2 regions of the Achromobacter sp. GQ309 genome follow, and region 1 is predicted to be linked to the other one. Evidence: predicted binding sites of a transcription regulator. Region 1 holds the regulator's gene; the other holds the start of a gene.
The links. Region 1 encodes FliA, which starts transcription of late flagellar genes. Its sites were predicted from a motif close to CTAAAGTTTNNNNNNNNNNNGCCGNTA; they were not measured.

Region 1 (7,374 bases):
GCGCGCCCAGCGTAATCATGGAGCTAGCAAGCAGAATGTCGTCCGCTTCCTGGGAAACGCTCTTGGAGGCCATTACAGGTGTATCCGAGTGGAATTCGCGAGGCCGTCAGGCCAGTTCTTCGACAGGCTGCTTGGCGAGCAGGATGGTTGCATGCGCTTGTTGCAGCGCACCACCCAGAACGTCGTGAGTCAGCGCGGACAGCAGGCTGTAATCATCAAAGCGGAAACGGCACAGCAGCGAGCTGGAGCTGGCCAGTTTCACCAATTGCGCCGGCGAAAGGCGCATGAGAATGTCAGCGACTTCGTTACTGAAACCCAGGCGGAACATCGATGCGGCGAAATCGTCCCGCAACATGCGCTGAGCCAGTAACAGATATGACAGATTCACTTCGCGAATGTCTGCCAGCAAAGAATTTTCGACTTGTTGCACGCCGTACTCCCTATCCCTATCCCACCCGAGGGGCTTGATTACCCATAGCGCAGGCAACGATTGTTACCTGACTGCTTGCTGCATCCTGTTTTTATGCGAAATGTATCATTTTTTCGCAAATTAAGTAAAATTTACCACAGGTGATGTCATTTTCTATGACTTATATGACAAATCTTTGTTGATGTTGCGCAACGTGCCTTTCTAGACACACCTTGACATACAAGTTCGTGACAAATTTTCGCCAATTTGCCAAATAAGCATTCAAAACGTTGCGTACTTCCTGAAATGAACGGCGCCCCATTGCCGACAATGCCAACTTAGCGACTCTTAGGATTCGCCCGCCTTACCGTAGCCGCGCTTGTCGACAATGTCGCGAATTGGCAACACGACCGCGCTTCACGATGGACTCCGCCAGAATTCCCGCAATGCCCCACGCAGATGACAGCCTGGTCGAATACGCGCCGCTAGTTCGGAAGCTGGCTTTGCAATTGCTCGCCCGGCTTCCCGCCAGCGTCGAACTCGACGACTTGATACAAGCCGGCATGATCGGCCTGCTCGATGCCGTCCGCCGCTATCAGGAAACCGCGGACGCGCAATTTGAGACCTACGCCACGACGCGCATCCGTGGCGCGATGCTCGACGAGCTTCGCGGCCAGGACTGGTTGCCGCGCAGCGTACGCACGAAGGCCCGCAAGATCGAACAGGCGATCCAGTTTCTGGAACAGCGTTTGATGCGCGCGCCGACTGAGGCCGAGATCGCAGCGCAGCTTGAACTGCCGCTGGATGAATACCAGTCGCTGCTGCACGACGCGCAAGGCGTGCAGATCGTGCATTACGAAGATTTCACGACTGAACCCGATTCGGCGTCGGGGCAGGCGGATTGGTCTGCGACGTTGAATCACGGGGCGCCGAGTGGGAATCCGCTGGATTCGCTCTTGGCCGGGGATTTCCGGCAGGCGTTGGTGCATGCGATTGACGCCCTGCCCGATCGGGAGAAGCTGCTGCTGTCGTTGTGTTACGAGCAGGGGCTGAATCTGAAGGAAATCGGGGCGATCATGAATGTGACCGAGGCGCGGGTGTGCCAGCTGCGGTCGCAGGCGACGGCGCGGATCCGGGCTCGGTTGAAGGATCAGGCCTGGCAGGAGTTGCCCCAGGAGGGGCAGATCGCGCAGATTATTTGAATGGACGCGGCAAACGAATACTTGCCGCAGCCCCGCCTCACGCGTGTGACGACAGCCAGTCGTCCTCACCGCCAAAACGCCGAAAAATTGGCGTTATTTCAGCTAATTGACGCACAGGCCCACTGTTAGGCTACCGCCACGCTCCCGTTTAGCCTTTCGGGCTGGCGCGTCAAGCGCAGCCTCATCCATGCCTTGGAATCTCTGATGACCCAAAACACTGAGCTCGTGCAAGCAATTGCCGACGCGTACGACGACACTCCCTACGAATCCAATGCGTTCGCGTTGACGGCGCCCGGCCACTTGCGTGCCGTCGCCGCACTCTACGGCCTGAATGCCCCCGCCGTGGAAAACGCCAGGGTGCTGGAACTGGGATGTGCCGCTGGGGGCAATCTGCTTCCGTTTGCGGTCGCTCACCCGAACGCGCACGCACTGGGCATTGACCTATCCACGCAGCAAATCGAATCCGGACAAGCCGTCGTCAAGGCAATGGGGCTGCGGAACCTCGAATTGCGTGCGATGAGCATCACGGAAATCACCAAGGACCTTGGGCAATTCGACTACATCATTGCGCATGGCGTATTCAGCTGGGTGCCGCCTGAGGTCCGCGAGGCGATTCTGCGCGTTTGCCGGGAAAACCTCGCGCCTGAAGGCATTGCCTATATCAGCTACAACACCTATCCCGGCTGGAAAGCATCGGATGTGGTTCGGGACGCCATGATCCTGAACAGCTATGGCGCGCAGACGCCGCAAGAGCGCCTGACCCGCGCCAAGGACGTGCTCGGCATGCTGGAACACGGGCTGTCCCAGGGCAACCCCCTTCGCAGCGCCTTGCAGCAGGCTGTACAACAGCTCCGGAAGCAGTCCGACTACTACCTGATGCACGAGCATCTGGAAGCGGTCAATTCACCTTGCTACTTCCTGGAGTTCGCCGCCGCGGCCCAGCAGGCGGGCCTTGCGTATCTGGCCGATTCCGAGCCGCAATCCACCATTGCGTCCAACTATGGCGGCAATGTCGCTATCCTGCATAATGCGCTGTCCGCGGATGCTCCCCGGGAAATGCGAGAGCAGTACCTGGACTTTGCCGTCGGAAGGCAATTTCGCAAGAGCCTGCTGGTGCATGCCGAGCGGGCGGAAGCCATCTTGCGCATCCCCGAGGCCAATGCATTCAAGAATATGCGCTTTGGAGCGCGGTTGGAACTGGTGGCCCGGCCTGCCGGTGCGGCATCCAAGGAGCGCCGTTTTCAAAGCGTGCGGGGAGCAGGCATCACCACGAGCGAATCCACCTTTGTCACGTTGGCGGATGCCCTGCGACAAGCCTGGCCCCATGCGCTGCCTTTTGCAGATCTGCTGGAAGCCATACGCCCCAAGGCGAAAAAGTCCCTCTCCCCCGAACAACTGGAAGACCTGGTGCTGAATCATCTCGTCGTCATCTTGAACGCAGGTGCGCTCGAGTATCGGCATGAAGAGATTGGCTATTCAGCAATAGCCGCCAAGCCCACATGGATTCCGGGCATCGAGCGCCTGCAACATTTGACGGCCAATGGCGCGCTGCCCGTCGGTCTTTACAACCTCTGGCACCACCGCACGCAATTGCCCTTGGACGAAACGAGCCAGTTTGTCGTCCGGCAGATTGACGGCAGGGCGTCTGTTGCCGATTTGCGCACCCGCCTGCGCGACGCGCTCGCAAGCGGCCAGGTGTCGCCCCCGTCTGGCAAATCGCTCAAACGGGTCCGCAACCTGGATCCGGTGGCACAGAAGCTGGTGGCCGACGCCCTCACCGCCCTGCGCAACCAAGGCCTCCTGGTTTAGTTTTCATCTGGGCCCCATGGCTTCGGATGTCGCGGCGCTCACACAATACGACGCCCCGCGGCGCCCGAACTCGGAACCTGCAGTGAAAAGGCAAATAATCACGGAATCCAAAAATTTGCCCTAAAGAATGTTTAGGCCCTGTCGTTATCCTGGCAACGGAAGAGATTCAGCAAGATCGTAGCTACCTCACCGTTACAGTTTGGGCGGCCTAGCTGCCCGGTTTGAAGAAGCCTTTCTCTCTTGGGAGCCTAAACATGGCTGCAGTCATCAATACCAACTACTTGTCGCTCGTTGCTCAGAACAACCTGAACAAGTCGCAATCCGCCCTGGGTACCGCCATTGAACGCCTGTCGTCGGGCCTGCGCATCAACAGCGCCAAGGACGACGCCGCCGGTATGGCCATTGCCAACCGCTTCACCGCGAACGTCAAGGGCCTGACCCAAGCCGCTCGTAACGCCAACGACGGTATCTCGCTGGCCCAGACGACGGAAGGCGCCGCCTCCGAAGTCAACACCCACCTGCAGCGCATCCGCGAACTGAGCGTGCAAGCATCGAACGGCAGCTACTCGCAAGAACAGCTGGATTCGATGCAGGACGAAATCAACCAGCGCCTGTCGGACATCAACCGTATCTCGGAACAAACCGACTTCAACGGCGTGAAGGTCCTGTCCGACTCCGCCAAGCCGCTGACGCTGCAAGTTGGCGCAAATGATGGCGAAACGATCACCCTGAATCTGACGGAAATCAGCGCAAAGACGCTGGGCCTGGAAGGCTTCAACGTGAATGGTTCGGGCGTGACGCAGAACCGTTCGGCAAACATTAATGATCTGACCGGTCCTAACGTCAGCACGAAGGAAGTCGACGGTACGACTGATCTGCCGGCGAATCAGTACGAAGTCACGACCAAGAATACCAAGGCCACGGTCGCGGACGTGCTGGGCAAGTTCCAAGACGGCGACAAGATTGCAGTTACCGCTGGCAAGACTTACACGTTCAACGCTGCGGCCGGCAACTTCACCTACACCGAAGTTAAGGCCGCAGGCACTATCGAAACAGCTCTTAAGGACAAAATCGGTTCCGAGCCAGTTAGCGGCACGTACAAGAATACGAATCAGTCCGTCGATATCAAAATCGCTTCCGATGGAAAAATTACTGACGTCAACGGAAATGCGCTGTTTTGGGACGCCACTAACGGCAACCTTTCGGCCACTGATAACAGCGGTACGGCTACTCCTCTCGCGCAAGCTACGCTCGCGAATGTCACCGGCTTCATGGGCAACACTGCGGGCGAGCGTAGCGGAGTTGAACTGAGCGTTGGTGGCACCACCTACAAGGGCCAAGCCGCCGGTACAGCAGATATCGCCTACCAGACGACGGCTACCACGGATCAAGTGTTGACGGCGCTGGGCACCGGCGCGGCCACGATTACGATGGGTTCCGGCATTCAGTCGGCTACGCTTGACGTGACCGGTGGCAATACCGTCACCCAAAACGACGGCACCGATGATAACGTTCTGCATGTCGATGCCAAGGGCGATTTGACGACCGTTGAAAAAATCGTTCAGCGCTTCCAATTCGATCAACTCACCGGCAAGGTGATCGCGATCGCCGGTGGCGACACGTATAAGAACGACGGTACTGACAGCAACGCTCAGTCGCTCGATCCGAATGCCGCCCTGCTCGGCAAGGAACTGAAGATCGACTCCAAAGGCAAGATGACGTTCGAAACGGAAAGCGCCGGCGGCAAGACCACCGACCCGCTGAAGACGCTGGACGCCGCCTTCACGAAGCTCGACAAGCTGACCGGCGAACTCGGTGCCGTGCAGAACCGTCTGGAATCGACGATCGCCAACCTGAACAACGTGGTCAACAACCTCTCCAACGCTCGTTCGCGTATTCAAGACGCCGACTACGCCACGGAAGTGTCGAACATGTCCAAGGCTCAGATCCTGCAACAGGCTGGCACCTCGGTTCTGGCTCAAGCCAACCAAGTGCCGCAAAGCGTGCTGTCGCTGCTGCGTTAATCACGCCGCAACGCCTGACGGTTGGGCAGGATCTGGTCGCAAGACCTCCCTGCCCGCCTTCCTCGCACCGGGTGCTTCGCACCTGGTCGAACAGACAAGCCGGCTCACGCCGGCTTGTTTCTTTTCAGGTCGCGGATTCTTCCGCCATGCGCAGTGGTGGCACGCGAGAACGCTCGCCGTACCAGGCGCCGAGGCATCCCCCCGCGCACCGCCGCTCGGATCGCCGATCTCACGCGAAGCCGCCTTTTTCCGGCCCTATTCCCTCATTGCCTCCATCAGTCCATCGCGCATAATTGCGACCGCACGCCTTTGTATCCATATTTTTCACCCATGACCGCCACGCCTCCCGATCCACTCGCTACGCAGCACGACAGCACGCCGGATCCAGATGACCAGGGGCCTGCGGACTTGCAGACCATGCGTCTGCGCGAAGAAAACCGCGCCTTGCGGGAATTGCTGGCTGCGCAGGTGCAGGCATCCCTGCCCCGCAACGAGCCCGGATGGTTCAAGCGTTTGTGCTGGTGGTTGATATCAGCGCCGGGAGCGGCGCTTGTGGGGTGGCGAGGCCTGTTAGGCCGCGACGAGGGTGAACCCATCACGCGCCGGCGCCTCGGATGCGCAACGGTGACCGTGGTTTATACCCTCGCCATCTATGGCGCCCTGGTGTTGCTCGTGGTGTCGTGGAACTCACCGAATAGCGCGACGTCGGGAACGACCGCCGCCAGTCCGGTGCGCGTGCCGCTGACACCTCAGCCGCCCTTGTCGTCGGGTGTGGATGCTGCCGCCAATGGTGGCGCATCAGCATCGGGCGGCGCGCAGTCGGAACGGCCTTCCGAGCCCGCGCCATCGTCCCCGGAGACGGTGGTTTCCACATCGGTCGAACCCGATCCCAAACCCGCAACGCCGGCCGCAGCCGACGCCGCACCCTCCATCACTGCGCCATCAGAACGAGGCAGTTCCGCCGCCCCTGAACGCGTCCCTGCGCCGGTTTCTTCGGCAGAACCCGCCCCGGCCGCGCCGCAGTCCACACTGCGCATCACCGAGATTCCCGCGCCGGATCCCATGGCGTGGGTTGCTGTATTGGACGGCGAACTCGCGCAATGCGCGGAACTCGGCTTCTTCGAACGTCCCGAATGCGCGTGGGCCGCCCGCAAGCAGTACTGCGAACCCAATCAAGGCTGGGGCAAAGTGAAGGAATGCCCGGCGCAGCCGTAGCCCGCCATGACCGCACGTGGCACAGGCCGATGCCGCCGTAGCGAGCAAAGACCTTACCTGTCACATGCCCGCCACGATCCCCCGCCACAATGCACTGCGCCTCGCGATCATTGCGAAATGTTTTGCATCATTCGATTGGCGTGCCCCATAATGCGACTTGCTTCGGCCGTTGATCCGGCCTCACATCACCAGGACACCTAGACCATGGATGCTTCCGTCAACAACACCGTCAATTCCGCCCTGGCCTTGCGCGACGCGAACCTCATGATGGAAGTGCAGGCATCGGTGACGAAGAAGGCGATCAATGCGCAAGCCGACTCGGTCGCCACGCTGTTGCAATCGCTGCCGGTGCTGGCAATCGACGGCACGCTGGGTTCGCGCATCAACACCCACGCCTGAATTCAAACCGCGCGGCGACCGGCCGCAACGGGATGCAAGGCAGATAAGCCGCCCACGGGCGGCTTTTTCAATTGGACGGCTGTTCGTCGGGTCAGGACAACATCTACGACGCGCATCGCGCGAGGGATGCCGGCGTCTGTATGGCTTGCGACGACTGCGCCAGAGCCGCCGCCCGCTCAATCCGCCGGCTTACGCTCCAACCCCACAATCAGCTTCGCCAGCAACCCATCCAGTTGCGCCTGCTCCTTGTGCGTCAACGACGCCATCGCCTGCTGTTCATTCGCCACATGCAACGGCAGCAGCTTATCGATGAGCG
Region 2 (7,374 bases), on a different contig from region 1:
CAGAAGCAGCATCGGGAACCACGAGACGAAGATGCTCATCAGGAGCGACTGCTCTTCGCGCGGCTTGCCCGAAACCTGCACGCCGTACTTCAGCAGATCGGAGACCATCCAGAGATCGCCGGGGGAAGTCAGCGTATAGGCGCGGCCCGCGTCTGGGGTGACGTAGAGCACGTCGCCTTGAACGTCGACCTTGCGGATACGTCCCGCCTTGGCGTCGTCCATGAACTGCGTGTAAGTCACACCGTCCTGGGTCTGAGCGCGTCCGTCGAACTGTTTGAAGACGGTGAACAGCACCAGGGCTATCACCATCCAGACAGCGACTTTGGAAAATGAATTGTTCAAGGTCGATCTCCTGCTTTCGATTCCGACCGGCGACTGCGCACCCGCGTATGGCACAGTCACAAGTATGTCAATAGCCCATTCTAACCTGTAGGACGGAGTTGCGTCCTGGCAGCCGTGGGGCCCATTTAATTACATTTGATTCTTGAGTTTTCTGGTCGTTGTCTCGGCGGGACGGGGGTTTTCTTGGCCGGGACGATTTGCCCCGGATGATTACGGAAGGGTTACTTCAGATCGCGCGCCACCAGAAAGGTTTCTGAGGACTTGTCCCGAGAGGCCTTCGGTTTGCGTTCGACCACCCGGCGGAAGCGCTTTTTGAAGGATTCCACGATCTGCGAGAAGCCCGTGCCGTGGAAAGCCTTGACGATCAGCGCCCCGTTGGGCTTGAGGTGGGCGCAGGAAAATTCCATCGCCAATTCGCAAACATGCTGGATGCGCGCGGAGTCGGCAATACCCACCCCGGACAAGTTGGGGGCCATGTCTGAAATAACAAGGTCCACCGCACGCGATCCGACCATGTCTTCCAATTGTTTCAAGACTTCGTCTTCGCGGAAGTCGCCCTGGATGAATTCCACGCCCGCCACGGGCTCCATGGGCAGGATGTCCAGCGCGATGATGCGCCCGTCCACGACGCCGCCCGGCCCGGCGAGCCGCTCGCGCGCCACCTGTGACCAGCTGCCCGGCGCGGAGCCCAGATCGATGACCAGGTCGCCCCGGCGCATCAGCTTTTCGGTGTCGAGGATCTCGATCAGCTTGAAAGCGGCGCGGGCGCGATAGCCCTTCTGTTGCGCCAGCTTCACATAGGGATCGTTGATGTGCTGGTGAATCCAGTCTTTAGAGAATTTATTCTTGGCCATTACCGTACAATTCCACGCATGCCTATATTAGAACTTACCTCTCGTGAGCGCAGCGACCTGCGGTCCGCCGCTCACCCTCTGCGCCCCGTCGTCCTGATTGGCGACAACGGTTTGACCGACGCCGTGCTGAAGGAAATCGATCGGGCGCTGACTTCGCATGGCCTCATCAAGGTTCGCGCGGGCGGCGACGACCGTGAAGCCCGGGACGCCATGCTCGCCACGATCTGCGAGACGCTATCCTGCGCGCCCGTGCATCACTTGGGCAAGACCCTGATCCTGTTCCGCCCGCTGCCCGGCAACATCAAGCCTGCCGCGCTGGCCGCCCAGGAACCCGAAGCGCCTGCCAAACGCCGCGCCTCGGAACCTTACACGCCCAAGAAGCTGGCCGCCGAAGGCAGGACTCTTGCCAAGCGCCCGCGCCGCAGCGAATCCGAAGAGCCCGCACCCGCCAAGAAGCGTTACGTCCCCCAGGACGAACTCAACAAGAACGGCAAGCCCATGCGGCCTTCCAACAAGCGCGCCACAGCTGGCGGCCACGGCATTCCGCGCCGCGCCGGCAGCGCGCTGAGCCTGCGCGCCGGAGCGCGCAGCGGCACCAGCCGCAAGACCGCAAAAAGGTAAGTCCAGGCACAAAAACGGGCGCTTTACGCGCCCGGTCCACCATAGCGATCCGCAATGTACCGCGGAATTCAGACGAACGTAGCGTCCGGGCCAGGGTGGTTTGACATTTTTACTGCTTGTGGCGCTAGCGTCAGATGTAACGCACGCCCAGGACTTCGTATTCGCGAACGCCAGCCGGGGCAACGACCTCGACCACATCGCCTTCACTCTTGCCGATCAGCGCGCGAGCCACGGGGCTGGACACGGAAATCAGGTTGGACTTGATATCGGCTTCAACGTCGCCGACGATCTGATACGTAACGCGATCGCCCGAATCCAGGTCTTCGATGTCGACGGTAGCGCCAAACACGGCGCGGCCTTCGGCCTCGAGCGAGGTCGGGTCGATGAGGTGGGCATTGGAAAGCGTGCCTTCAAGCTCGGCAATCCGGCCCTCGATGAAACCTTGGCGCTCGCGAGCGGCATCGTACTCGGCGTTTTCCGACAGATCACCCTGTGCGCGCGCCTCGGCGATTGCGTTGATCACGGCAGGACGTTCGACGGTTTTCAGCCGTTGGAGCTCTTCTTGCAAGCGCTCGGCCCCGCGCACGGTCAAAGGAATGGCAGACATGTCGTTTCCCAAACAAAAAGTAGAAAAACGCCCCGAAGGAGCGTTCTCGGTGAAGGTCGCAGGACCGGCGCGCTTGCCTTTTGTTTGCCATTTGATGCTTGGAAAAATCTGGCGAGCGGCGCGGGCGACCAAAACAAAACCCCGGCTCGGGTCGGAACCGGGGCAATCAAAGTCATATTGTGGTCAATCTCGGCGGGAATTGCAAGCCGCCGGAGAAAACGGCCTTTTCGGCGCATTTCGGCGCTGTAACCCGCTAAAACCGGCGATTTCGCACCGAAAAGGCTTTGCTGCCTTGCCGGGCCCGATGGACTCCCGCGCGAACCGAGGGTTTTCCGGGAGCCTCCCGGGCCAGGAAACTACTGAACGATAGGCTTTGCGCCACGATGCGGGACGCCTCGGCGCCCCGCATGTCGCCGTTACTTCGTGCGCCGCAAGAGCGCGTACAGGATGATCGCGCCGAACGTGGCGGTACCGATGCCGCCCAGCGTGAAGTTGCCCAGCTTGATGGTGAAGTCGCCCGCGCCCAGCACCAGCGTGACCGCAGCCACGATGAGGTTGCGGTTGTCGGTGAAATCGACCTGGTTGACGACCCAGATACGGGCGCCGGCAATGGCGATCAGGCCGAAGACAACCACCGACATGCCGCCCAGCACAGGTCCCGGGATCGTCTGGATGAGCGCGCCGAACTTGGGCGAGAAGCCCAGGACGATCGCGATCAGGGCAGCGATCACGAACACGAGCGTGGAATAGATGCGGGTGACCGCCATCACGCCGATGTTTTCGGCGTAGGTCGTGACGCCCGTGCCGCCGACGGCGCCCGACACCATGGTGGCCACGCCGTCGCCGACGAAGGCCCGGCCGAGGTAGCGGTCCAGGTCGCGGCCCGTCATGGCGCTGACGGCCTTCACGTGCCCCAGGTTTTCGGCCACCAGGATGATGGCGACCGGCACGATGAGGCCCATGGCCTCGGCCTTGAACACGGGTGCCGCGAAGTGCGGCAGGCCGAACCAGGCGGCGGCCGACACGGCGGTGAAGTCGATGGGCTTGCCCAGGCCCAGACCGTTGGCCAGCACGGCGTACACCACGCACGCGAGGATCAGGCCGACCAGGATCAGCAGGCGCTGCACCATGCCGCGCGTGTAGACGGCGATGCCGCCGACGCAGACGATCGTGACGATGGCCATGGCGCTGTCAAAGCCCGACGCCCCCATCGCGCCCTTGGCGGCAATGGGCGCGAGGTTCAGGCCGATCACCGCGACAACCGCGCCCGTCACGACGGGCGGCATCAGCGTGTCGATCCAGTTGGCGCCACCGCCTGCCCTCGCGTTGACGATCCAGACGATCACGCCGATCAATGTGTACGCCAGGCCGCAGGCGATGATGGCGCCCAGCGCCACGCCGATGTTGGCGTTGGCGCCCCCGCCGGCATAGCCGGTCACCGCGATAACGCCGCCGATGAATGCAAAGCTGGAGCCCAGGTAGCTGGGCACGCGTCCGCCCACGAACAGGAAGAAGATCAGCGTGCCGATGCCCGACATCAGGATGGCGACGTTGGGATCGAAACCCATGAGCAGCGGCGCGAGCACGGTCGAGCCGAACATCGCAACGACGTGCTGGGCACCCATGGCCACGTTTTTGGGCCAGGACAGCCGTTCATCGGGCGCGATGATGACGCCGGGCTCGGCGTCGTCCGCCAGGCGCCAGCGCGGAAAGTAGGAATTGGACATGGATTCCCCGGGGGATGGTACGGATTAGGGTTTCAGACTGCGAGCGGGCGCCAGTGTAAAGGGGGCCATCAAGCGGGGGCAACGTTTAAGTTTTGCCGCCGGATTGCCGTATTAGAGGAAACCCCGAAATCCCCAGGCAAAGGAACAGTCATGGCGATCAACAGCATCAGCGGCACCTCCCGCATCGGCAGCCTTGCCGACATGTGGGCCGAAAAGATTCAGGCCAACAAGGAAGCGAAAAATGCCTCGGGGCAGGAGGCCGTCTCGGTGACCGCTGAAGGCAAGATCCGCGTCAATACGCCTGGCGCCAGCAAAGTCGCGACCGCGCAGGCAACGGAAGAAACCGACAACGAAGACGAGTACACTCGCCAGATCAAGGAGTTGCAGAAGCAGCTCAAGCGCATCATGGACCAGATCGCCAAGGTGCAGGCGAGCGGCATGTCGGCCGAGATGAAGGCGCAGCAGGTGATGGCGCTGAACGCGCAGGCCGTGCAGATCCAAGGGCAGATCGCACAGGTCTTGGCAATGCAGGCGCGTGCGGCCCAAAGCAGCGGCGGGTCTCAGGGCGGCGGCGTGTCGGCCACGGCCTGATTCCGGGCGAGCATCGCGGCGCCGTCACTGATGGCGCGCATCAAAATTTCTGATTGGACGCTTGGCAGGCGTGCCGGTACTGTCTCCAGACAAATCTAAAACCACGGAGACAAACCATGCACGCAATGCGCACAGCCCTTGCCGGGGCGCTGCTGGCCGTTTGCGCGGCGCCGGCCCTGGCCGGCACCGTCACGGTGATCACGTCGTTCCCCAAGGACCTGACCCAGGCCTACAAGACCGCTTTCGAGAAAGCCAATCCCGGCATCACGCTGGAAATCCTGAACAAGAACACGGTGTCGGGGATCGCCTTCGTGCGGGAGACGCCAGCGGGCCAGCGCCCCGAGGTCTTCTGGGCCAGCGCGCCCGATGCGTTCGAGGTGTTGGGACGCGACAAGCTGCTGGCCAAGTCGGCCGACATCGCGAACAAGGATGTGCCGGACAAGATCGGCAGCTATCCCATCAATGATCCGGGCGGCATGTATCTGGGCCAGGCGTTGGCGGGCTACGGCATTATCTACAACACCCGGTACATCGCGGCGCACAAGATCCCGGCGCCCGTTGAGTGGAAGGATCTGCTGTCGCCCAAGTGGTTCGGCCACGTGGGCATCACGTCGCCATCGCGTTCGGGCACGATGCACCTGACCGTGGAAACCATCCTGCAAGGCGAAGGCTGGGATGACGGCTGGAACACGCTTTTGCGCATGTCGGGCAACAGCAGCGCCGTCACCGAGCGCTCGTTCGGCGTGCCCGACGGCGTGAACAACGGCCAGTTCGGCGCCGGACCGGTCATCGACTTCTTCGGGCTGTCGAGCAAGTACTCCAGATTCCCCGTTGAGTTCGTCTATCCGTCCGAGACCGCCATCGTCCCGGCGAACATCGCGCTGATCGAGGGCGCCAAGAACACCGAGGAAGGCAAGAAATTCATCGCCTTCACGCTGAGCCAGGCGGGCCAGGAGCTGCTGCTGGAGCCGAAGATCTCGCGGTTGCCGGTGCTGCCCTACTCCGCGCTGGCCGGCAAGATTCCGCCCGGCTATCCCGACCCGGCGGAAATCGCCAAGCGCAGCAAGGTTCATTTCGACGCGGACCTGTCGCAGTCGCGCTACTACGTCGTGCAATCGCTGTACGACCAGACCGTCACGTTCCGGCTGAAGGAACTGCAAGCGGCCACCAAGGCGATCTATGACGCCGAGGCCAAACTGGGCGACAAGGCCAAGAGCGGCAAGGCAGCCGAATTGCTGGGCGAGGCACGCAAGCTGGCCTGGGCGCCGCTGATCGACAGCAAGAAGGCGGCCGACCCGGCGTTCCTGGCGATCTTCGCCGGCAACAAGAAGGACGCGGCCGTCAACCAGCAGATCACGCAGCTTGAAGGCGAGTGGAATGGCCGCGCGCGCGCCAACTACGAAGAAGCCGTCAAGCTGGCACGGCAGGCCGCCGCGCTCTGATCGTCTGAATGCGCTGAACACGGCAGGCGGACTTAGCCCCGCCCGCCGTGGATCGCGCGTGTCTTCTGGCAACGATTTTCGGGACTCTCGATGAATCATTCGAGCCATTCGCGCCTGCCCGCCGGCCCCGTCCTGGCGGCGCTGCTGGTATTCGGCTTTCTGCTGCTTTTCCTGGCCGTCCCGGTGGGTACGGTCTTTCACAGCGCCTTCGTCAATGCCGACGGCAGCTTCACCACCGGTCACTTCGGCGCCTTCTTCAACCAGCCGTTGATGCGGGAAGCGTTCTTCAACAGCCTGTACGTGGCGGGCTGGTCGGCGCTGATCGCGTCCCTGATCGCGGTGCCGCTGGCGTACTTCACGGTGCGCTTCGATTTTCGTGGCGCCCTGCTGATCCAGACGCTGGGCGTGCTGCCGCTCATCATGCCGCCCTTCGTGGGCGCGGTGGCCATGCAGCTGATCTTTGGCCGTTCGGGCAGCGTGAACCTGCTGCTCAATGACTGGTTCGGCTTCACGATTCCGTTCATGGAAGGGCTGAATGGCGTCATTTTCGTGGAAGCCATCCACTATTTCCCGTTCATCCTGATGAACCTCGTGGTGGCGCTGCGAAACATCGACGGGGCCATGGAAGAAGCGGCCTTCAACCTGGGTTCGCGCGGGTTCCGGCTGTTCCGCCGCGTCATCTTTCCGCTCGCCCTGCCCGGCTATGTGGCGGGCGCGTCGCTGGTGTTCGTGAAGGTGTTCGACGACCTGGGCACGCCCCTGGTGCTGGGCACGACCAACATGCTGGCGCCGCAAGCGTACCTGCGCATCACGCAGGTGGGACTGGAGGATCCGCTGGGCTATGTGATCAGCGTGATCATGGTGGGATTTTCGATCCTGGCGCTGTGGCTGTCGGCGCGCGTGCTCAAGGGACGCGACTACTCCACGCTGCAAAAGGGCGGCAACTCCATCCAGAAGCGCAAGCTGGGTCCGATGGAAAGCGTGCTGGCGTATGGCTGGATCATCCTGGTGCTGCTGCTGGTGCTGTCGCCGCACATCGGCGTGCTGCTGCTGTCGCTGGCCAGCGTCTGGAGCTATGCGCCGCTGCCGGACGGGTACACGCTGGCCCATTACTCAGCCGTGTTCTCGGAATCGCAGGGCATGATCGCCAACACGCTGCTGTATTGCGGCCTTGCCGCGGGCATCGACGT

Region 2: a site for FliA is predicted at 4,237-4,263, ahead of AC6CIE_RS18925 (FlxA-like family protein). Genes of this name have one in related genera too.

The regions. Positions count from the first base shown of each region.
Region 1 covers NZ_JCAXDP010000002.1:740,918-748,291, forward strand. Annotated here, with positions in the region: gene flhC (flagellar transcriptional regulator FlhC) at 1-73, opposite strand, end outside; gene flhD (flagellar transcriptional regulator FlhD) at 107-430, opposite strand; gene AC6CIE_RS08750 (RNA polymerase sigma factor FliA) at 856-1,611, shown strand; gene AC6CIE_RS08755 (methyltransferase regulatory domain-containing protein) at 1,816-3,420, shown strand; gene AC6CIE_RS08760 (flagellin N-terminal helical domain-containing protein) at 3,675-5,444, shown strand; gene AC6CIE_RS08765 (hypothetical protein) at 5,862-6,659, shown strand; gene AC6CIE_RS08770 (putative motility protein) at 6,864-7,058, shown strand; gene AC6CIE_RS08775 (MarR family winged helix-turn-helix transcriptional regulator) at 7,235-7,374, opposite strand, start outside.
Region 2 covers NZ_JCAXDP010000005.1:574,864-582,237, reverse strand. Annotated here, with positions in the region: gene ftsH (ATP-dependent zinc metalloprotease FtsH) at 1-342, opposite strand, end outside; gene AC6CIE_RS18950 (RlmE family RNA methyltransferase) at 564-1,196, opposite strand; gene AC6CIE_RS18945 (YhbY family RNA-binding protein) at 1,215-1,817, shown strand; gene greA (transcription elongation factor GreA) at 1,948-2,424, opposite strand; gene AC6CIE_RS18935 (hypothetical protein) at 2,423-2,794, shown strand; gene AC6CIE_RS18930 (solute carrier family 23 protein) at 2,841-4,151, opposite strand; gene AC6CIE_RS18925 (FlxA-like family protein) at 4,302-4,742, shown strand; gene AC6CIE_RS18920 (ABC transporter substrate-binding protein) at 4,859-6,184, shown strand; gene AC6CIE_RS18915 (ABC transporter permease) at 6,275-7,374, shown strand, end outside.